Regions from separate parts of the Brevibacillus sp. AG genome, predicted to be linked through region 4. Evidence: riboswitches for the same ligand, from Rfam matches in the RefSeq annotation. Region 4 holds a riboswitch; each other region holds the start of a gene.
What was found. A riboswitch is a leader RNA that binds a small molecule or an ion and turns the genes downstream of it on or off. The one in region 4 is predicted to bind cobalamin.
Positions count from the first base shown of each region.

Region 1: another riboswitch for cobalamin. It lies ahead of cobO (cob(I)yrinic acid a,c-diamide adenosyltransferase); the one in region 4 lies ahead of POF51_RS16855 (energy-coupling factor ABC transporter permease).
Region 2: another riboswitch for cobalamin. It lies ahead of POF51_RS26915 (ABC transporter substrate-binding protein); the one in region 4 lies ahead of POF51_RS16855 (energy-coupling factor ABC transporter permease).
Region 3: another riboswitch for cobalamin. It lies ahead of nrdI (class Ib ribonucleoside-diphosphate reductase assembly flavoprotein NrdI); the one in region 4 lies ahead of POF51_RS16855 (energy-coupling factor ABC transporter permease).

Region 1 is NZ_JAQMYO010000007.1:350,245-356,103, reverse strand. It holds gene POF51_RS20440 (LeuA family protein) at 1-191, shown strand, start outside; gene POF51_RS20435 (M15 family metallopeptidase) at 286-978, opposite strand; cobalamin riboswitch at 1,162-1,377, shown strand; gene cobO (cob(I)yrinic acid a,c-diamide adenosyltransferase) at 1,542-2,090, shown strand; gene cobD (threonine-phosphate decarboxylase CobD) at 2,087-3,202, shown strand; gene cobU (bifunctional adenosylcobinamide kinase/adenosylcobinamide-phosphate guanylyltransferase) at 3,199-3,738, shown strand; gene cobS (adenosylcobinamide-GDP ribazoletransferase) at 3,735-4,475, shown strand; gene POF51_RS20410 (histidine phosphatase family protein) at 4,472-5,104, shown strand; gene cbiB (adenosylcobinamide-phosphate synthase CbiB) at 5,101-5,859, shown strand, end outside.
Region 2 is NZ_JAQMYO010000013.1:59,179-65,037, forward strand. It holds gene POF51_RS26895 (ABC transporter permease) at 1-393, shown strand, start outside; gene POF51_RS26900 (ABC transporter permease) at 410-1,315, shown strand; gene POF51_RS26905 (alpha/beta fold hydrolase) at 1,374-2,150, opposite strand; gene POF51_RS26910 (M24 family metallopeptidase) at 2,269-3,363, shown strand; cobalamin riboswitch at 3,377-3,576, shown strand; gene POF51_RS26915 (ABC transporter substrate-binding protein) at 3,747-4,766, shown strand; gene POF51_RS26920 (FecCD family ABC transporter permease) at 4,791-5,849, shown strand; gene POF51_RS26925 (heme ABC transporter ATP-binding protein) at 5,846-5,859, shown strand, end outside.
Region 3 is NZ_JAQMYO010000001.1:201,551-207,409, reverse strand. It holds gene nrdE (class 1b ribonucleoside-diphosphate reductase subunit alpha) at 1-1,285, opposite strand, end outside; gene nrdI (class Ib ribonucleoside-diphosphate reductase assembly flavoprotein NrdI) at 1,272-1,631, opposite strand; cobalamin riboswitch at 1,794-1,994, opposite strand; gene POF51_RS00870 (alpha/beta hydrolase) at 2,165-2,986, shown strand; gene POF51_RS00865 (ACT domain-containing protein) at 3,018-3,530, opposite strand; gene POF51_RS00860 (hypothetical protein) at 3,570-3,899, opposite strand; gene mnmA (tRNA 2-thiouridine(34) synthase MnmA) at 3,921-5,033, opposite strand; gene tlp (small acid-soluble spore protein Tlp) at 5,173-5,391, opposite strand; gene POF51_RS00845 (hypothetical protein) at 5,516-5,731, shown strand; gene POF51_RS00840 (DUF952 domain-containing protein) at 5,735-5,859, opposite strand, start outside.
Region 4 is NZ_JAQMYO010000006.1:120,853-126,711, reverse strand. It holds gene POF51_RS16870 (energy-coupling factor ABC transporter ATP-binding protein) at 1-109, opposite strand, end outside; gene cbiQ (cobalt ECF transporter T component CbiQ) at 112-903, opposite strand; gene POF51_RS16860 (energy-coupling factor ABC transporter substrate-binding protein) at 900-1,184, opposite strand; gene POF51_RS16855 (energy-coupling factor ABC transporter permease) at 1,181-1,945, opposite strand; cobalamin riboswitch at 2,090-2,283, opposite strand; gene POF51_RS16850 (quinone-dependent dihydroorotate dehydrogenase) at 2,417-3,508, opposite strand; gene POF51_RS16845 (GerAB/ArcD/ProY family transporter) at 3,660-4,760, shown strand; gene POF51_RS16840 (spore germination protein) at 4,750-5,859, shown strand, end outside.

The DNA of each region.
Region 1 (5,859 bases), on a different contig from region 4:
TGTGTCATGTTCAACTCGGTGAAGAAGAGAAGACTGTTGAGAGTCCAGCAGCTATTTTTATCCCAGCAGGCGTCGAGCATTCCTATCACTATGTGTCAGGGCACGGAACTTATACAAATATTGTATTGTCACCTGAATACAACAAAAGCCTTTTGGTTTCAGCAGCATCTTCTGAAATACCAGTGACCTAAGAGGTACAGGAATTTGTTGAGTTTGAAGAGTGGGCGGCCATCTGGGCATGAGTACGGTATCGACCGGGCTCATGCCTTGCTTGATTATTTGTGGTTACATCGACAAAACCCCGCCATAGATCGGCTCTTGCTGCGTTTTTTGTCCCCAAGTGCGCGTTCCGTATTCGAAATGCCACCATTCTTTCGGATAGTTGACGAATCCGGCAGCCGTCATCAAATGATAGAGCAGTCGGCGATTGTCTCGAATCTCGATGTCCTTTTGCTTAGACTGTGCCAACTCTTCATAATAGCGAGTGGAAGCCAGTTCACTGAAATCATCGAAGTCTGTCCCCATCTCCAGCCAGCCATCAGGCCCTGCGATAGTCAGATCCACTGCACCGCCGGATAGGTGAGGGGACGGTTTGGAGAGGTCTGTTGTTGGATAAGCGACGAATTTGCTCAATTCTTCCGTGAGGGCGGGTCCTTCCTGCCAGCCTTGTAATAGCAAGGCTTCGCGGAAACGATCATACAAGGATGCCTGTACCTCAAATGAGCGCCAGCCGTCCAACACGACGAGCTTGTAGCCAACAGGCAGTAGTGAGGCTGCCATGGCGAGCTTGCGTGCTGCCCCTTCTCGCAAAAAGGCTTCTGGCTGTGTTCCGGCATAGCCCTCGTGGTAGTAGGCTGGATAGACTGTGATTTGAGCTGAAAGGGAAGAGAGGGGAATCATCGGTTCGCCGCATTCCTTGATCGGCAGTGGGCTGGGCAGGACCATGTCTGGTATTTTTGGAATCGGAGGAAATAGCATGACTGCACACCACTTTCGATTGTTTTGCCAATAGGGTAACGAAAAACATCAGGCATGTAAACGGTCATTATCTTAAATTTTCTGCTAATAGTCACCAGCGACGAATCGGCAGCTTTTGCTTGAATCCTCGGTAGCTTTTGCTATTATTAAAGCAAGTGCTTGTCAACGGAACGAACGACATTTACATATGGAAGAGAAACAGGTCCTTGTTTTTGCGAAACCGATTCGCAGGAGCAAGGTTAAAAGGGAAGTTTGGTGAAAAGCCAACGCGGTCCCGCCACTGTAAGAGAGTAGCTGTTCTTCAAGGCACCATGCCATCCACTGCCCATCCGGGAGCGGGAAGGAGAAGAAAAGCGATAATCCTCGAGCCAGGAGACCTGCCTGTTTTTATGTTTACACTGATTTCCTTCGGGTCAAAGGAAGAGGTGAGGATTGTTGCTTTTCAGCTATCCGCGCTTTGTTTTTCCTTACGTACTGGGGGAAACAGAGCGCTTTTTTTATGCTTCGGAAAGTATTTGGAGGAAACAGCGGAGTAAAATACGTCACTTTTTGAGGTGGTCACGATGGAGAAAAACGATAAGAAGCGAGGATTGACCCTCGTTTACACAGGAGACGGCAAAGGAAAAACGACAGCAGCAGTCGGGTTGGCTGTGCGGGCGACAGGGCGCGGGAAAAAGGTGCTGATGGTTCAATTCATCAAGTCGCCGGAGCGTACATACGGAGAAAAGATTATTTTCGATAAATTGGGCATTGAAATTGTGCAAATGGGTGTCGGCTTCACATGGACGAAGACACCGGAGGAGCATCGTCAGGCATTGAAAGAAGCTTGGGCGTTTGCGAGCGAAAAGCTTTCTTCCGGAGCGTACGATGTCGTCATTTTGGATGAGCTAAATAATGCATTGGCGATTGACCGCTTCCCGATTGATGATGTGTTGCCATTGTCCGATGTGTTGGAAGCGATTCAAAATAGGCCAAGTCATATTCACCTCGTGATTACGGGACGGGCCGCAAAGAAGGAGATTTTGGACATCGCAGATTTGGTGACAGAGATGAAGCCAATCAAGCATTACTATGATGAAGGGATTCCAGCTGTGCTGGGGGTAGAGTTTTGACAAGCGCAGGTGTAATAGAGACGTACGGTCATGGCGGAGACTTGCTGACCGCAGCGCAGCGCTTTGGTCGAGAGCCCGGGCAGTTTCTGGATTACAGTGCCAATATTAATCCGCTGGGGATGCCAGCAAGCGTTCGTGAGATGCTGCTGGATTCGCTGGCTGCTGTAGCGCATTACCCAGACCCTGGACATCGTGTGTTTCGGCGTGCGCTGGCGAAGCGGCTGCAAGTGCCGGAGGAATGGTTGCTGCCTGCCAATGGTGCAGCGGAGGCGATGGCACTGGCCATTCTCGGTCTTTCGCCGGAAACGGTTGGTGTGGTATATCCTTGCTTTTCGGAATACGCGCAACTTTCCGAGCAGTATGGTGCCCGTGTCATTGGCTGCTTCGGGAAGGAAGCGAACGGGTACAAGCCCGATCCTATAGAGCTGCACACTCTTTTTACGCAGTCTGATCTCGTATTTGTCGGGTCGCCAAACAATCCGACAGGAATCCTGTATCAACCGGATGAGCTTCGCCAAATGGCGGAATGGACGAGTAAGACCAACACGTGGCTCATCGTGGATGAGGCTTTCCTCGATTTTGTGGAGGAAGATCGGCAATATACATTGGCGACGCAGCTCGAGCGCTTTCCCCGTGTGATCTTGATGCGCTCGATGACGAAAATGTACGCGATCCCGGGATTGCGCCTGGGTTATGCGATTGCGCATCCGGATGTCATTGCGAGGATGCGCCAGAAGCAAGTGAGCTGGAGCGTGAATGCACTGGCCCTTTTAGCTGGAGAACTGTGCTTGCAGGAGCAGGCATATGAGGAACAGACAAGAAGGCTCATAAAAGCAGAACGTGCGTATTTGATCGATTGCATCAGCGGTGAGTTGGGCTGGCAGGTATGGCCGGGGGAGGCAAACTTTTTGCTGCTGCGCTCACCAGAAGGATTGCCAGCGGAACAATTGCAGGCACGGCTCGGCAAAAAAGGCGTTCTGATCCGCAACTGTGCGATGTATCCCGGTTTGACGGCACATGATGTGAGAATCGCAGTGCGTGGACGAGAGGAAAATGAAAGACTTCTGGCAGCGCTCCGCGAGGTCCATGCGGAAGGAAGTGAACAGCGATGAGCTTGGTGCTGGTAACAGGCGGTGTCCGTTCAGGAAAAAGCCGCTACGCGGAAGAGCTTGCGATGATGTTGGGCAGTCGAGTCCTGTACGTGGCGACAGGCAAGGCCTGGGATGATGAAATGAAGCAGAGAATCGAGCTGCATCAGGCACGTCGTCCGCTGGAATGGGGCTGTGTGGAGGTAGGAGAGCGATTAACCGATTACCACGCATTCAGTGAGCAGTATGATGTGGTTTTAATCGATTGTCTGTCCACCTGGGTGAGTAATCGATTGATGAGCGTAGATGAGTCTGAATGGAGAAGTCCTTCACACACGCAAGCCCTGCTGCAGGAGGCAGAGGCATGGCTGTCTCTCGTACACAATTCCTCGCAAAAAGTCATTGCCGTCACAAGCGAGGTCGGATTGGGCGGTGTAGCCTTGAGTCGTTTGGGCAGATGGTTCGCGGATGTGGTGGGCGATGTCAACCAGAGAAGTGCGCGACAAGCGGACGCCGTCTACGCGGTTTTGTCGGGGATACCGTGGAGGATCAAAGGATGAATGCATTTTTACACGCGATCTCGTTTTTTACGCGTATACCGGTTCCGTGGCTTCGTCCTTCAGAGGAGGCGTGGAGAAAAAGCGTCAACTGGTATCCCGCAGTTGGTTTGGTCATCGGTTTATTGCTATGGGGTGTATATCAGGCAGGACTGGTGCTGTTTAGTCCATGGATCGCCGCTATTTTGACGCTGGTCGCATGGGTCTACGTGACCGGTGGTCTTCATATGGATGGGTGGATGGATCTCGCGGACGGTCTTGGCAGCAGCAGACCGAGAGAGCAAATCCTTTCGATTATGAAGGACAGCCGCGTAGGTGCGATGGGCGTTCTTGCTGCGATTATGCTGTTGCTGATCAAGGCGGGTGCAGTCGCAGAGCTCGCACATCCGGGATGGGGCAGCTTTTTGATCGTAGCACCAGTAGCAGCGCGGACACATGTGCTTTTGTCGATTAAGCTCTGGCCGTATCTTTCGGCAGATAAAGGGATCGGAAAAGGCATCAGTGCTGGGCTTTCCGTTTCCTCTATCATCGTGAGCTACATCATCGTGTTTGCCGCAGGTTGGTATCTTGGGGGCCTGCAGGTCATCACAGCCATTTTCCTGTCACTGTTGTTCGCTCTATTGTTTTCACGCTCGGTTTCAAAAAAATTGGGTGGACTAAATGGAGACTGCTACGGGGCTGTTATCGAAAGCAGTGAAGCAGTCGTTCTCTTGGTGTTAGTCGGGAGCTGGTGGTTATGAAGCTAGTTTGGATACGTCACGGGGAGACAGACAGCAATCGTGAGCATCGATATTTGGGGCATAGTGACGTTCCTTTGAATGAACACGGGTATCTGCACGTGAGTGAGTTGGCAAAGGAATTACCTGTGCTCATCGGGCAACCTGCTGTGATCTATTCCAGTGATCTGCTAAGATGCATCCAGACTGCCGAACCGCTCGCAGCTGCTTGGGGGCTATCGGTTAATCCAGAGCCAGCATTGCGAGAGTTGTCTTTTGGTGAGTGGGAGCTGATGACCTACGATGAGCTGATGCAAACGGACCCTGTGCGAGCTACAGGTTGGTACGACGATCCTTTTCGAAATCGACCTCCACAAGGGGAGAGTCTGGAAGAGCTGGGGATGCGCGTGGATGGTTGGCTACGGTCCTTGTTGGAGAGAGCGGGCAAGGAGGAGGCATCCGATACAGTCGTCATCGTCACACATGGCGGCGTGATCCGCTGGTTCCAGGCCGCGTGGCTCGAAAACAATCCTGACCGATATTGGCAGGTCGATGGCATTAAGCATGGGGAGGCTCTGATAGCGGAATGCTTGGATGCGGAAGGACAGAGCTGGATGCGACAACCCCCGAAGAGTAAGAGAGGGACAACATGACAGAAGTATGGATTTTATGCGCGGCCTACTTGATTGATCGAGTTGTAGGAGACCCCCGGAGCCTGCCGCATCCAGTGATCATCATGGGCTGGTGGATTACACGATTGGAGCGGGTCATACGTTCTCTCGTCAAAGAGGAGTCGCATTTGAAGCTGGCAGGAGTCCTGTTCCCGCTCGTGATCGTAGGCGGCAGCTACGCTGTTGTTTGGCTGCTTTTGTGGGGAGTCACGTTCATCCATCCGGTGCTTGCCTGGATCTTGGGTGCTTGGTTGATATCCACGACGATTGCAACAAAAGGCTTGGCTGATGCCGGGATGGAGATTGCCCGTCATCTTGTGGCTGGGGATATGGAAGCGGCGAGACGGTCCTTGTCCATGGTAGTTGGTCGGGATACAGAGCGGTTAGATGAACCGGAAGTATGTCGGGGAGCGGTAGAAACCGTGGCAGAAAACATCGTCGATGCGATCGTCTCTCCGCTGATTTTCGCAGCGATTGGGGGAGCGCCGTTGGCAATGGCGTATCGTGCCGCCAACACTCTCGACTCCATGGTTGGCTATAAAAACGAGAAGTATAGGAATCTCGGCTGGGCATCCGCCCGCTTTGACGATGTACTGAACTACATACCCGCCCGTTTGACAGCTTTATTGCTCGTTGCCGCAAGCTGGCTGCAGCGATTGGATTGGAAGCAGTGCTGGGCAATGATCAGAAGAGATGCACACTTGCATCCGAGTCCTAACAGTGGTTTGCCAGAAGCT
Region 2 (5,859 bases), on a different contig from region 4:
GGAATCGCGTTAGGTACGATCCCGATGGCGATCATTGCGCGTATTACTCGATCGAGCATGTTGGAAGTCATGCGAGCCGACTATGTCAGAACCGCTCGTGCAAAAGGGCTGGCACAGTTTTGGGTGGTGTACAAGCATGCACTGAAAAATGCGATGATCCCTGTCTTGACGGTAATTGGTTTACAAACAGGGTTGCTGTTGGGTGGAGCTGTTTTGACAGAAACGATCTTCGGATGGCCAGGTGTCGGTCGTTATATTGTGACCGCCATTGGAAACCGTGACTATCCGGTTATCCAATCCGGTATCCTTGTGATCGCGACGATTTTTGTCCTGATCAACCTCTTAGTTGACCTTCTGTACGCCTATATCGATCCACGCATCAAATATCGCTAAGGAGGGACGAAGAGACATGGCACAACCACAATTACAACCACGAGATCAGGTAGTACCTTTAAAAGTGAAGCAAGAAGAAGTCGTCTCTCCTTGGAAGGATGCATGGAGGACGCTACGAAAAAATAAGCTGGCGTTGGTGGGCTTCGGGATTATTTTGTTTTTCATTGTTGTGGCGGTTTTAGCTCCATGGATTGCTCCGTATCCGTACGACGAGGGCAAGCTCGTGATGAAAAACAAGCCACCTTCCGAAGAGCATTGGTTTGGAACGGATTACAATGGTCGCGATGTATTTAGTCGCGTTATTTATGGGGCACAAATCTCCTTGTGGGTAGGGACGTTCTCTGTCATTGGCTCCGTTCTCGCGGGAACCTTGCTCGGTCTTTTGGCAGGATACTATGGCAGATGGATCGATACGATCATTTCGCGTCTCTTTGATATTATGCTTGCCTTTCCAAGTATTTTGTTGGCAATCGCTGTCGTTGCCATCTTGGGTCCTTCCTTGCAAAACGCCTTGATTGCGATTGCGATTATTAACATTCCGACATTTGGACGGTTAGTACGCGCCCGCGTATTGAGCTTGAAGGAAGAAGAATTCGTTATGGCCGCACGGGCAATTGGGATGAAAAATTCCCGGATTATCATGCAGCATATTTTGCCAAACAGCCTCGCACCAATCATTGTGACCGGGACGATGGGGATCGCAACAGCGATTATCGAAGCAGCTGCACTTGGCTTTCTTGGACTGGGAGCACAAGCGCCAGAACCGGAGTGGGGAAAAATGCTTGCTGATTCACGTCAGTACATTCAGAAAGCACCATGGACTGTTATTTTTCCGGGGCTCTCTATCATGCTGACAGTTCTCGGCTTTAACTTAATCGGGGACGGCTTGCGCGATGCACTCGACCCGCGTATGAAGAGCTAGTCAAAACGCAAAAAGACAGAAGGGGCTGGAGGTACCCGTCCTTCTGTCTTTTCTTTTTTTATCCTTCTTCCATGAAGGTGCGGCACAACTGATTGAAAGCAGGAGCAGCTTTCGTGATGACTTGATGCTTCACGTTAGGGATCATTTCGAGTTTTGCTTTTGGCAATTTCATGGTAAGCATCTGCGCATAATGGTGCATCCGTTGATCTTGTTTGCCATAAGCAAGTAAAATCGGAAGCTGGATGTTGCCCAGACGCTCCGTACAGTGATAACGATGTCCGGCAGCGTAAAGGTATTTCAGGCTAGTGGGATCTGTTTTGGAGGCCTGTACCGTCCATTTTTCACGCATTTCTAGGTCAGCGACATGTGAGGAAGCAATCGAACGGGCAAGAAGAGGGACTCCGTGAAGCATCGACATTGCCTGTGCCATCCAAAATCGTCCATGTAAATACAGGTCATTCACTTCGGAAAAGCCGCTCACGAGTATGGCGCCTTTTACAGCATCCGAATAGCGAAGACAATATTCAAGGGCGATAGAAACACCTTGGGAGTACCCCAAAATAAAGGGACGTTCAATGCCGAGTGACCGGACAAGCTTATGGAGCTGTTCTGCCAGTTCTCCAATGGAAAAAGGCGTCTCCGTCGGTGAACTGTCGCCATGTCCGGGCAAATCAGGGACAATGATCTGATATGTATCTGCGAGCGTTTGCTGATAAACAAAATTGATAGAGCCGATGCATGGCGCATGGATACACAATAACGGCTGGCCTTTTCCCGATATGTGAAAAGCAAACTGCTTGCCATCCTGATGGACGAGTATTTGTTCCATTTTCATTTTCACCCCACCCTTAGGTTGTCCGATATGAAGTAGATTTTTCATTTGAACTCTTCTTTTTTTGATGGGGAAGTGGTATTCTCGCAATAGAATAATTGGTGAAAGCAGGGTGAAGAAGTTGTTTCAAGAGCGCATTTCGAAGCTCCACACGTTTTTGACAGAGCAAGAGCTGAACGCGGTGTTGATTACCTCCCCTAAGCACGTTTACTATTTGACCGGATTTTTTACAGACCCGCATGAACGTTTTATGGGTCTCGTTATTCCTGCTGAGGGAAAACCTTCTTTGATTGTACCTGCTCTTGATCGTGAGGCAGCCGCAGAGGCTTCGTTCGTTCAAGATATCCATACACATACGGATATCCAAAACCCCTATGAAATCCTCAAGCAAGTGTTGCCAGCGAACTTGACGAAGCTCGGTATTGAAAAAAGTCATATGACTGTCGAGCGTTATGAAGCACTTGGACAGGTTGTTCTGGCGTCGAGCTATGTGGATGTAGAAGAGCCACTGCGTGAAATGCGTTTGATCAAATCGGCGGATGAAGTGGAGCGTTTGAAGCACGCTGTTCAGTTGGTCGAGGATTCCTTGCGGGAGACCCTGAAAAAAGTCAAGACAGGCATGACCGAGACAGAAATCGTAGCTGAGCTGGAATTCCAGATGAAGCGCTTGGGTGCCGAAGGTCCGTCCTTTACGTCCATGGTATTGGCAGGGGAGAAGTCGGCACTGCCACACGGGAAACCAGGAACGCGCCAGGTGCAAGAAGGCGACTTGCTTTTGTTTGATATCGGGGTAGCAGCCAACGGATATGTATCCGATATTACTCGTACCTTTGCTGTAGGCGAGATCAGTGCTCAGCTTCAAGAAATTTACGAGACAGTATTGGCTGCCAACGAAGCGGCCATTGCTGAGATTCGTCCGGGTGTGACTTTTGCGCATTTGGATAAAACCGCTCGCGATGTCATCACCGCAAAAGGCTACGGAGAATACTTCATGCACCGTCTTGGGCATGGACTTGGGATGGATGTACATGAATATCCATCTGTTCACAGCCAGAACCAAGAAGTGCTTCGTCCAGGGATGGTCTTTACGATCGAGCCAGGCATCTATCTGCCAGGTGTAGGCGGAGTGCGGATTGAAGACGATGTATTGGTTACGGAAACGGGCGTTGAAATTCTCACGCAGTTCCCGAAAAAACTGACTTCTATCAATGAATGAATAAATCGTAAAAATTGAATACGTATCGAATGGTGCTAGATGGCATATGCCGTCAGCTTAAAAGGGAAGTCCGGTGAGAAACCGGCGCGGTCCCGCCACTGTAACGAGGAGCAACTAGCGAATAGCCACTGTTTTTTGCGAGACAAAAAATGGGAAGGTAGCTGGGTGTGTTGATTCGTAAGCCAGGAGACCTGCCATGCGATCATATACAATCGACCCACGAGGATGGGGCAGATGTGGAAACAGTCTATGAAATGGCGCCTTTGTGCCTGCTTATAGCTATATCTACGTTTGTCATGCACCTCCCGATTGAAATGGGGGGTGCTTTTTTTGTGGAGGATTTCGTTCAACTCATCATATACATACAGAAAAGGGGATTACAGATGTTTAAGACAAACAAACCACATACAGTAATGAAAGGACTAGCTTTCGGTATCATGACAGCTGCCATGCTTTTGGTTTCGGCATGCGGCTCCACTTCGACAACACAGGCTCCAGCCAAAACCGAACAAACGGCTGCACCAGCAGCAGAGAGCAAGCCTGTAACACTAACCAATAATGGCATCGAAATGACCTATCCAACAGCACCTGAGCGTGCAGTGACTTTGAACCAACACGTTACCGAAATCATGCTGGCATTGGGCCTGGCTGATAAAATGGTCGGAACTGCATACCTAGACGATGAAATCCTTCCAGAGTTAAAAGCAGATTACGACAAGATTCCGGTACTGTCTGACAAGTATCCTACGAAAGAAGTGCTGCTGGCAGCGAACCCAGACTTCGTGTACGCCGGATGGAAAAGCGGCTTCGGCGAAAAGGGTGTAGGATCGATGCAGGATTTGGAAAAGGTCGGCATCAAATCGTATCTGCAAGCGTCTTCTAGCATGCCTGGCCCGACAATCGACGATGTGTTTGCAGACATTACGAATATTGGACGCATTTTCCGTGTGGAAGACAAAGCCAATGATTTGATTAATAAAATGAAGAGTGAATTGGATCAAACGATTAGTAAAATTGGCAAGGTGGACGAGCCACTTAAAGTGTTCGTGTACGACAACGGAGAAGATAAACCATTCACAGCAGCCAACAACTACATGACTTCCTTAATCAAGACTGCTGGCGGTAAGAACATTTTTGATGACATTCAAAAGGGTTGGGCAGAGGTCAGTTGGGAACAAGTAGTGAGTCGCAATCCTGACGTGATTATTATCGTAGACTACGGTGATAGAACCGTTGAGCAAAAACGCAATTTCCTTTTGACCAAAAAAGAACTGGCGGATATCCCGGCGATTAAAAATCAGCGACTAATGGTACTGCCATTGTCTGCGGCTTCTGAAGGCGTTCGAGCACCGATTGCGCTAAAAATTTTGGCGGAAGGACTCTACCCGGATAAATTCAAATAGAGTATACCCCTTTTAAGGGAGGGAATGGCACTGCAACAGATCAAGTTACCTTATATCATCATTACTCTACTGGTCGGACTCTTCCTCTCGATTACGTTCGCAGTTACCTTGGGATCAGTGGAAATTAAGCCGACAACAGTATGGAAAATCGCCTTATCAAAAATTCCGATGTTGACCCAATGGATTGAGGTGGATTGGTCCAAAGGGGAGCAAACGATTATTTGGGATATTCGCTTTCCACGTGTACTTTTGGGGGCGATCGTCGGAGCAGGTCTGTCTGTAGTGGGAGTAGCGATCCAGTCGTTGGTTCGCAACTCCCTGGCTGACCCGTATGTGTTAGGTGTATCTTCAGGTGCTTCGGTTGGAGCTACCTCGGTCATTATATTCGGAGCATTCAGCATGTATGGGCAGTATGCGCTATCCTTTGGCGCTTTTACAGGCTCCCTTGTGTCAATCATTCTCATTTTTACGCTATCCCGTATCGGAGGACAAAACTCGACGGTACGCCTGCTCATGGCTGGAATTGCGATATCTGCAATCTTGTCTGCCATTACCAGTCTCCTTGTCTTTTCAGCGCCGAATGAGCATGGAATTGGGACGGTCCTGTTTTGGTTAAGTGGAAGTCTGGCTGGCGGGAAATGGGAGTACCTGACGATCCCTACATTGATTGTCGTCATCTGTCTCATCGTCTTAATGGCCCAATACCGCTCGTTGAATGCGATGCTGATGGGCGAGGAGTCAGCGGGGACATTGGGGGTTAATACGGTACAATTCCGCAAGCTTCTCCTGGTGATCACGGCACTTCTCACGGGGGTAATCGTGTCCATCGCGGGATCAATCGGTTTTGTCGGATTAATGATGCCCCACATCGTCCGTGTGATGGTCGGATCAGATCACAGACGTGTTCTTCCTGTCAGCGCTTTATTTGGCGCGATATTTCTAATCTGGGTTGATGTAGTCGCCAGGCTCGCATTTGCACCGGAAGAGCTGCCAATTGGTATTTTGACAGCGCTGTGTGGAGGTCCATTCTTTATCTGGTTGATGTTGCGGAGTTCTTATTCCTTTGGAGGTAGCGGACGATGAATTTGTTGGT
Region 3 (5,859 bases), on a different contig from region 4:
CTTCGATTCCTTCGTGGACGGATTCACGGATCATTTTGCGTTCCATCACGTTGACGATATTGAGCGATGCTAGATTGCAGCTAATATCGCGACGGATGATATCCATCTCGCCGTAATTGGTGATCGTCGAAGTCTCCTGCAACTGGAAGATTTCCGTGCACAGGTTGGACATTTTCACCGAACCAAGATCTTTCAGTGCATGGTTGTTGTTCGCATTCGTTTTGTTCATGATGTACGGATAGCCCGATTCCATTTGAATCATCGCGATTTTGGTCAACATCTCGCGTGCGCTCATCACGGTCTTTTTCTTGATGCGATCGTTTGCCAAGAGCTCCTCGTACATGTCATCGAGGTCCATATCATCCAGATGCACACCGTATTCTTTGTACACGGAGTACGGAGCAAACACATTCAATGGCTTGTTTTCCTCAGCCAGCTTGTAGAACACGTTTGGTACGATCAGGCCGATGGACAATGTTTTGATGCGTGCTTTTTCATCGGCATTGATCTTTTTGCAATCGAGAAACTCGTTGATATCCCAACCGAAGATGTTGTAGTACGCTGCACCCGAGCCTTTACGTTGCCCCATTTGATCTGCGTAGGAAAACGCATCTTCCAACAGCTTGAGAACGGGCATAACACCTTTTGCTGCGCCCTCGACGCCTTTGATCGGCTCTCCTCGTCCGCGGAGCTTGGACAAGTTCACGGCCACACCGCCGCCAATTTTGGATAGCTGCATACAAGTTCCCAAAATAAAGTTGATGGAGTTCAGTGAATCATCCATTTCGAGCAAGAAGCAGGAGACCATTTCTCCACGGCGGCTTTTGCCTGCATTCAGGAAGGTTGGTGTCGCTGGTTGCAAGCGTTGATCCATCATGGATACTGTCAAACGCTTGGCGAGCTCAAAGTCACCTTGTCCAAGGGACAGTGCCACAACGGCCACCCGGTCTGGATACTGCTCCAAATACATCGATTTATCGTTCGTTTTCAAAGCGTAATCTTTATAAAATTTGGAGATAGCCATGTACGAAGCAAATTGAAAATCAGCGTCATAGGCCAAACGGTAAACTTCATCGACCTGCTCAACAGTGTATGTTTCATAGACGTTTTCATAGAAGTCATTCTCGATCAAATAGTCCATGCGCTCTTTGACACTGCCAAAAGTCATCGTATTGGACTGCACTTCTTCCATGAAGACCGCAACCGCTTCCCGATCCTTTTCCAGTTGATAAAATCCGTCATTGCCACGCTGCATCAGTTCGTTGTTCAATTCAATATGCCGCAATTGCTGCCACCCCACTCGTAAATTGTTCCACGTCACGGCCGGTACCGGACAGTTCAAATTTAGAAATCACCGGAACGCCATATTGGCTCGCGATCGTATCCGCGCTTTTGGCAAAGCTGGTTCCCCAGTTGCGGTTACCGCTGGCGGATACTCCCCGCAGATGGACATGATTTCGCTTCAGGAACGTCGCCACCTTCTCCGGCACTTGTCCGAATCCCGTCGTGTATGTTATCAAAATGAATGGCTCGTCCAACACCATATCTTGACTAATTTCCACATGTGGCAAATTAATTTTGTTGACGAATCTTCGGACGTTTCCTGTTTTTGAATCATAAGCGATTAGCATGTCCCTCATCCTATCCCCTGCTATTTTTACTCTGTATGTATGTTATTTAGCCAAAGTAAAAGCGCATCCGACGTTTACATGCCGAATGCGCGTGATGACTTCCATCAGCAATTCGCCAATACGAATTGCGCGCTCGAACACTTCCCTATCTCCCGTAGGTTAAACAGTGCAAGCGGTTAGGCAGGTCTCCTGGCTTTAGGATCATCGCTCCATTTTCACCTTCCCGATCCCTCAAGATCAGTGGCATTCTTTCCCCAAATGGAACTCTCTCATTACAGTGGCGGGACCGCGTCGGATTCTCACCGACTTCCCTATTAAGTCTACCAAATCTGGCTGGTAAACACCTCACCGCATCAATATGTAGTTGGTAAAACTTACTTTACCTCAATATATCGTAGGAGTCAAGCTCAGTATGCGCTCTTTTCGAAAACTAACTATTCTCCTTTTTCGGCTATTGCCAATCTCTGGTTATCGTTCATATAATAGATTTTGTGTGCGTTGGTTAGCCTTGGATAGATTGGAGAGTAGCCCTCATGAAAAGCACCGACTATCAACCTGTCGTCATTCCTCGTTCTTACAGTAAAATCATGACTTATCAAGAGCGTGACTATCACATTTTCGTAAGTATACCTGCCGATCCCCCTCCGGAATCAGGCTTTCCCGTCATATATTTGCTAGATGGCAACTCTGTTTTTGCAACCATGACCGAAGCGATACGGATACAATCACGTGGCCCTGAACGAACTGGCGTGTATCCTGCTATCATCGTCGGGATTGGGTATCCAACGGACGGTCCGTACCACCCTGCCCGTTTCTTTGATTACACGTATGAAGTTCCCGTCTCAGAGCTTCCTGGCAACCCACAAGGAGCAGACTGGCCTCAGATGGGGGGAGCAGAGCAGTTCCTCACCTTTTTAGAGGAGGAGCTCAAGCCGAGTATCGAAAACGACTTCCCCATCGATCGGACGCAACAAGCGATTTTTGGACATTCGTTAGGTGGCTTGTTTGTCTTGCATGTACTTTTGTCGAGACCACACGCTTTTCAGCGTTATATAGCTGGCAGTCCTTCGATCCATTGGAATGAGAGCGTACTGCTTGCGAAGGAGAGTCAATTACCGAGCCTGCTGACAGATGACCTCGACGTCCATGCACTCCTCACCATCGGGGAGTTGGAAAACGATGGGCGATTCTTGGTCAAAGAAAAATCTCTGGCGATGATCGAACGATTGTCCTCCATGGGCAAAGGTCAGATCAAGGCATCCTTTAAAGAATTTGCTGACGAAAATCATTCGTCCGTCTTGCCAGTCTTAATTAGCCAAGGACTCAAATTCGCTACGAAAAAAACTGCCCGCTAAAAACGGGCAGTTTTTGTTTATCATGATTCGCTTACTGTAGAGATAACACTTTGGTGATTTGGGGCAGCTCTTCGATGGCAGATACAATCGTCGGTGTAATCTCTTCATCGGTCACAGAGATAAGCAGGGCATTCTTCCCTTTTTGCTCACGCGATACATTCAACTTGGAAACATTGATTTGATGTTCGGCCAGTTTTCGTGAGACATCATAAATCACACCTGGATAATCGATATGGCGAACCAACAATCCATGGGCCCCTGGAGGTATGCGACACGCACAGTAATTGATTTCACTGATGTACACTTCTCTCCAATCTTGCGCCAAGGTGTACTTATTCGCTCCTACCCGCAACACCGCCAAATGATTCGCATATTCGCCGGAGCTATGTTGGACAGGAACCTTCGTCCCGAGTCCTTCCACTAACTGCGTTGCGATTTCCTCTTTATTTTCATGAGCAAGAATACTTAATTGTGCACTCGCTAACTCTGGCTCGAGTCTTTGAATCAGTTCAGCTAGTTCACGCAGTCCAGCATATTGGGTCATGTGTTGCCTTCACTCTCCCAGTCAGGTTTATCCTTGTTTTCACGGCAGAATCCAAGCTTCCGGCTCTTTCTTGATGGAGGATTCGTTATCAGCACGATACCAAGCCGTCAACGTTTGTCCATCTTTCGTATAGTAGATTCGGTAGATGGTATTGCCTTTTCCGCTATTGGTAAAAGGACTTTCCTCCTTCGGAACCGCTGTCACTCCACCCGCAACTACAACCCCGCCGTTCTCCTTGATGACGTTTTGGATCGTCGCCATATGCTCTTTACCCATGGAGGCCATCCCGAAATAAGAGATGATCGCCAAGAGAACCGCTCCCGCCAAAAACGAAACGATAATCACTTTTGATTTTTTCGTAGCATCCACCGAGTGCTTCCCCCGTCTATCTTAGTTCTCTTTATCAACTAAGCGTACCTTGTCAATCGTACCGCCACCCAAGCACACTTCCCCATCGTAGAAGACGACAGCCTGACCAGGTGTTACCGCCTTTTGCGGCTGGTCAAAAATGACCTCCACGTTTCCGTCCTCCAGCAGGTGAATAGTTACTCCCTGATCTGGCTGGCGATAACGGAATTTCGCTGTACAAGTAAACGTTTCGGAAGGCTTCTTATCACTCACCCAGCTAACGTTGGTTGCCAAGAGGCTCTTCGAGTACAGACGAATATGATCAGAGCCTTCACCTACGATCAGGACATTACGCTCCAGATCTTTGTCTACAACAAACCAAGGCTGTCCGCTCGTGCCATGACCTCCACCTATTCCTAAGCCTTGTCGTTGACCCAATGTATAGTACATCAGTCCGTCGTGCGTGCCGATGATTGCTCCTTCTACGGTCTCGATATTTCCTGGTTTGGCAGGCAAATAGTTTTGCAGGAACTCACGGAAGTTGCGCTCTCCAATAAAGCAGATCCCTGTACTATCCTTCTTTTTCGCTGTATAGAGTCCTGCTTTCTCTGCGATCTCCCTTACTTGAGGTTTCGGGAGATGACCAATCGGGAACATCGTTTTGGAAAGCTGTTCTTGGCCCAATACATTCAAGAAGTAAGTCTGATCCTTGTTGTTGTCAGCGCCACGAATGAGTTTGTATTCGCCATCAATGTGCTTGACCTGCGCGTAATGGCCGGTGGCAATATAATCCGCCCCAAGATCCATGACCTTGGCAAGAAGCTCGCCGAACTTGATTTCACGGTTGCACATGACATCCGGATTCGGTGTACGGCCTCGTTTATATTCATCCAAAAAATACTGGAATACCTTATCCATGTATTCTTTTTCAAAGTTTACCGTGTAATATGGAATGCCGATCTGTTCACAGACGCGCCGGACATCCTGGAAGTCTTCTTCCGCCGTGCAGTGGCCGAATTCATCGGTATCATCCCAGTTTTTCATGAAGATGCCGATGACGTCATATCCCTGTTGTTTAAGCAGGTAAGCCGTCACGGAGGAGTCGACTCCGCCGGACATGCCGACAACGACGCGTGTATCTTCTGGTCGCTTCATAAGTCTTTCTCCTCTTATTCAATTTGTACCATTACAGATTACCATGTTTCGCAAAACAAATCATGTTTTGTTACACTTTTGCCCAATAGAATGAAAAAACGCCTGACGCATAGTTGGCGCCAGACGTTTGGTAGTAAGGTTAAGCCTGCGAAGATTCATCCTTGATTTCCGCGCGATATCCCTCGATGCTTTCTTCACGACGCTGATTTTTCGCTTCGAGGTTTGTTCTTTCCTCCTCGGAAATCTCGCCAGCATTAGCCGCTAGGTAAGCTTCGGACTCACGAATGTTCTCTTCCGTATTAGAAATCATGTTTTGCAGCTTTTCTGCGTTGTCAGAACGGTCATCCGGCTTCGCCATGATCGATATGCCTCCTACAAAGGGTTATATGCAACACCTTTACCATTGTGCGCCAATCATGGTTTCTTTATGTACCCGTGTTATAATAGAAGAAACGGATTAAACGAAAAAGAGGGTTTCCCCTATGGCTTCCTTAGATTTGCTGGAAAGAAAGCTGCTTCGGATCATCTCTGATACAGATCCCGTCCGCCTGAAACGACAATGGGTGAAGGGGCAAAAGGTACCTGTATCCGAGGTGGAACAGCGCATGCGAATCGATCTTCTCTTGCGCAGACTCGACAAGCTACCTGAGGCCAAGCGCCAAGAAGTGCTTGCGCTACTCAAATGGTTTAACTGGTAGAGATTAGCGGATGGACGTTCCCAGACGCCACTGGCCGTCTATCCGATTTAATTGCTTCATATCCACAATCGCATCTTGATTCAACGGTCCGTAGATGTGCGGATACAGCAATCCATCCTTCGCTGCCT
Region 4 (5,859 bases):
CACATTTTTTCCCCTCTGGAATCCATAAGGACAGCCCAGACAGGACGGGTCCCCGCCCTCCTGGATAGGTGTACTGCAAATCAATGAACTCCAACAACCGTGATGTCATAACTACCAACCTCCTGTCCACCACTCAAGCAGCACCAGCAGCATACAGCCTGCGATTGACTCCCATTCATAACGTCGCGAACGAGCATGGGTATGAAACGCGAGCACCTGCATGCTCTCCCCGAAGCCTCTAGCCGCCATTCCTTTATGCAAGGCTTCGTATTTGCGCATCGCTCTGACAAACAATTGCGCAACGAGAACCCCTGCATCCCGAAGCGTCGCTCGGAAGCCGCGATGACCTCCACGCGAACGTTGGGCAATCCAGAGCTGGTGAGAAATCGTTATTAACACAAAAATAAACCGATACATGATCATTAATAAATCAGTCACAAGGACAGGCATACGAAGTCGGCGAAACACCTGCAAGATTTCGGCAAACGGCACGGTAAACAAAATGAAGGCAAAGCAAGATAAGCTCGCCATGGTACGCCAAAATAAGATCCAAACTTTACTGAATGATGACGTCGGCACATAGAGCACATACGACCCCAACTCCCATGCTGCCGCGACCTGGACCTGTACTTCGCCTGCTTTCGCCCCTTCTACCAATAGGGCAGGGAGCCCCGCCGCGAAAAACGAGAGCGACACGATCATAAAGGCACAATAGATACGGACAGGTATACGGGCATACACCACTACCCATACCGTCATCCAAACAACGACGGCCATCTGCATCCATACATGTCCCACCAAGACGAGCAGTAACAATGCACTCGCCAGCAAGAGCTTATGAGCTGGCGGCAGACGTTTCAGCCTGTTTTGATAAGAGAGAGAATCAAGCTGCAGCCCGTTCATTTTTTCCGCTTATCCAACCGACCTTTGTACAAGCCCACGGCGTATCCAACCACTCCCGCTCCCAACGCCGCCTGCACCGCAAACAATAGGCTCTCCGTCTCTCCCCCTGGCGGTTCTATCAGCGGCTGGAACCACGGTTCGTAGTTCGGAGCAATTTCCTTAATCGCTTCCTCCGCCACGCCGTCTGCGCCGCCAAATTCCGAATCCTGCACCAGCAACAGTGGGACAATCGCCAGTACGATTACCCCCAAGAGTAATAGCCAGTTCCATCCTTTTTTCACAGCGATTCCTCCCGTTTGAGCAAACGAAGCTGTGTAAGCTCTTTTGCGTTGTAAGATAACAACCAGTTCCAAACAAGAACGGTCAACAGACCTTCACTGATTGCGAGCGGAACTTGCGTGAATGCAAAAATTCCTGCAAATTTGGCAAACGAGGCCAACACTCCACCAGATTCAGCTGGAAATGCGAGTGCCAGTTGAATCGAAGTCACCACATAGGTAGCGAGGTCAGCCAAGGCAGCCGCCGCAAAAACAGCCAGACGCTGGCTTCCGCGCACTTTCATGATCACCCGATAGATTCCGTATGCCACCAGTGGTCCTACTACTGCCATGGATACAGCATTTGCCCCTAGCGTAGTCAAACCTCCATGTGCCAAAAGCAAGGCTTGAAACAAGAGCACCATGCTCCCTAACACAGACATCGCAAAAGGCCCAAACATAATGGCGCCAAGGCCCGTTCCAGTCGGGTGAGAGCTGCTGCCTGTAACTGAAGGGATTTTCAGTGCAGATAAAACAAATGCAAACGCTCCTGCAACACCAATAAGGAGCTTCATTTCGGGATGTTCTTTTACAATCTTGTTAATCGAGCGAATCCCAAGAATAAAAAATGGCAAGAAGACAGCCCACCAAAATAAGGCCCAGGATAATGGCAAATACCCTTCCATGATGTGCATCGCATGTCCTGTCTCTGGTTCATTGAGCAGGAAATACAGGACAAAGCCCGCGATCATCAAACAAGTAGATACGAGACGAGATCGATTCATGTTCCTTCCTCCTTCACTGACTTTCGTTCTTTTCCTACAAACAAAAAAATCCCATCCATCAATGGACGAGATGTGCACACAAAACAACAGACTGACTATACAGCCTCATTGCCTCGTATTCACCGCTCCTTTCCGCGAAGGTTTTCTGGGTGTGGCTACTAGGTAGGTCTCCTGGCTTCCAGATCCATGCGCTCTTTGTCCTTCCCCATACGAAAATGAGTGGTTTCCTTCTCAAAGAGAGCTCCCTGGTTACAGTGGCGGGACCGCTCGGGACTTTCACCCGATTCCCTGTTACCCTTTATGCGTCACATAAAGGCACCTAACGCCGATCATATAGAGTTGACAGACAATTCATGTTTGTCCCACATCATTATAACGGATCACTACATAAATCGGAAGAATATAAGCAAAAACGCATAAGCCGATGACCCTCTACAAACGGAGCCATCGACCTATGCGTACTTGTTCTATCTATTCTTTTGCGTCTACGCCAATTACTTCACTAATATGTTTAAAACCATCGCGCTGCATGAGCTTGAGTAGCTTTTTGTTAATTTGCTTGGCGATACCTGGGCCTTGATAAATCATCCCCGTATACACCTGAACGAGACTGGCTCCTGCTCGGATTTTCGCGTAGGCGTCTTCGCCGTTATAAATGCCCCCGACACCGATGATGGGTACCTTGTCTCCTACTTCTTGATAAATCTCCTTCACCCAAGCAGTGGAACGCTCCGTAAGAGGTCTTCCGCTCAAGCCGCCCGCTTCCTCGGCAAATCGATGTCCGGAAACCGCCTCGCGTGACAGTGTCGTATTGGTAGCGATAATTCCGGCAATGCCTTCTTCAACAGCAGCGTGAACAACATCGCGCATGTGCTCATCCGACATGTCTGGTGCTACTTTCAGCAAAATCGGCTTTTTCTTGATGGAACGTGCTTCCATTTCGGTTGCCTTTTCCCTTACTGCACGCACCAAATGACGCAAGCTCTCTGTCTCCTGCAAGTCACGCAGATTCGGGGTATTCGGAGAGCTGATGTTAATGACGAAATAGTGACCGTATGCATAGAGCATGTCCATACATTTGCTATAGTCGATGGCCGCCTCTTCATTCGGCGTTACTTTGTTTTTCCCAATGTTAATCCCAATCGGAACATCTGAGTATGCGTAATCGACCAAATGCTGGGAAGCCAAATACGCACCGTGATTGTTGAAGCCCATCCGGTTAATGACAGCTTGATGTTCCGGCAATCGGAACAAACGCGGCTTCGGATTGCCTGGCTGCCCCTGCGGTGTCAACGTCCCGATTTCCACAAACCCAAAACCAAGAGCACCCAACGCGTGATAGACTTCCGCATTTTTATCAAAACCGGCTGCAAGTCCGACTGGATTCGGAAACGTCATTCCCCACAGCTTATTCTCCAACCGCTGGTCTTTTACCTGATAGATCATCTTCAGGATGCTTTTGCCTGGAGCAGAATCCTCCACCAGCCTTAAGGCACCAATTGTCTTTTCATGAATCTCTTCCGCATCATGCTGGAACAGATATTTTCTTATGAGCTGATACATCGGCTGCACTCCTTACTCCGTTTCTACCTTTTTACCTCATAGTAGAATACCATACTTTTTCGGGCGGATGTAACCTTTATACGTTGATACATATTTCCAAGCAAGCAGGCAAATCCTAACAGCACCACCACGTACAGGGGGATAAGTCTTCATGAAAGTGGACGGAAAAATCGGGATTGGTCAAGCCATTATGGTGATGATGCTGACGATCGGCATTACGAACCACGTAACCGTCATCCCCCTCTTATTGAGTAAAGCCGGAAGAGATGCTTGGTTGAGCGTGTTGCTTGCTGGTATTCCTTTTTCCTTCTGGGCGTACTTGCTGTTTGTGGTTAATCGAAATATGAAGCAACGTTCTTTGCATGAATGGCTCGCCCAACGCTCTGGAAAAATCGTCAGCCATCTGTTACTCATCCCCATCATGGTCTGCCTGTACATGATGGCCCTAACCAATCTGATCGATACCCAGACATGGACGACCGTCAACTACTTGCCTCGAACACCAGAGTGGGTGACCGCCTTAGCCTTAATGGGACTATGTATACTCGCTGCAATTGGTGGAATAACCTCTGTAGGAATCACAGCAGGAATCTTGCTGCCCGTCGTGGTTATGCTCGGATTTTTCGTCGCTTTTGGCAATATTCCTAAAAAGAATTATAGTCTTTTGATGCCACTTTTCCAGCATGGGTATCGTCCTCTTTTTCACGGGATGCTCTATGTAGGTGGCGGCATTTCAGAGATGTTCCTGCTACTATTGCTCCAACCTCACGTACGTAAGCCATTGCGCCTCGTACACTTTTTGGTCATGCTCGGCATCACGCTTGTGCTGACACTCAGTCCGTTGACAGGAGCTATTGCGGAATTTGGACCTGTGGAGTCTGCGCGCCAACGCTTTCCGGCATTTGAGCAATGGCGGCTGCTCACAATTGGAAAAGACATCGAGAACATGGAGTTTTTCTCCATTTTTCAATGGCTCGCTGGGGCTTTTATACGCATCACCATTTGCTTGTTGCTCTTGGGAGATTTACTCACGATCCGTAACCGAAAACAGCGCAACTTCATGATGATATTTCTAGGTGGAAGCATGATCGCCTTTACCAGCCTCCCCTACAGTGACATACAGTTTGTATCCTTTCTGACGCACGTATACTATCCGCTTTACTTAGCCATTATCGTTGTGATTACTCTCGCACTCATGCTGGTTACTTTACGCAAGCCATCCAAACAGGAGGGAATAGGCCATGACCCTTGAAGAGGAACTGCGGGAAAAATTCGCGCATTGTGCGGACGTCGTTTTTATGCGCACGGTCACATCCGAGGACCAGCCTGTATTGATGCTTTATTGCGAAGGACTGGCAGACGTTCGTCAATTACAAGATACGGCATTGCCGCAATTGGAGCGATTCCTGGCTATTGGTGATTTGCGTTCTCTGCCTCTTTTCCCGCTCTTCACGAACCCAGAGTTGTGGGTTGAGAGACTGTTTGCAGGAGATTTGCTGATTTTTATTGGTGACTCTCCTCCGTTTGCCTGGGACATCTCCAATCGTCCAGAGCGCACTCCTGAAGAATCCAATACAGAGATTTCGATCAAAGGTCCTCGGGACGGCTTCGTCGAGGATCTCTCCACGAACGTTGCTCTCATTCGCAAGCGCATGCGAACGATTACTCTGGCCTATGAGCCTTTTATTCTCGGAACGCGCTCGCGCACAAGAATCGGTATGATGTATATCACAGATGGGGTATCTGAAGATCTGGTAGAGATGATGCGTGAGAGAATACACAAATGTACCTCAAAAAAAATTGTGAACAGCGCCATTCTGGAAAAGATACTGAGCGACAACACTCACTCCCTGTTTCCATTGGTTGATTATACTGGACGCCCTGACTATGTCATTTACATGCTGCTGCAAGGTAAGGTCGTCGTGTTGGTAGACGGCTCACCCTTGGCACTCGTGGCACCTGTAACCTTACTCGAACTAATCAAATCTCCTGAAGACGATCAGTACCCTGTTACCTATGTATGGCTGGAACGCATGCTGCGCCTAGGTGGATTTTGGATCGCAATCTTTCTGCCTGGCTTCTGGATTGCACTATCCGCCTATAATGTAGAGCAATATCCTTTTCAATTACTCGCAACCGTTACGCAGGGAAGAAAAGGGTTGCCCTTTTCCGCGCCGATGGAGCTATTTCTCATCTTGTTCATTTTTGAGTTTCTGCGTGAGGCAGGCGCCCGTCTGCCCAAAAACGTCGGGCAAACACTGGCACTGGTCGGTGCACTGATTATCGGGGATGCTTCCATTCGTGCAGGCCTGACTTCGCCTTCGATGTTGTTTATCGGCTCCCTTACAGTC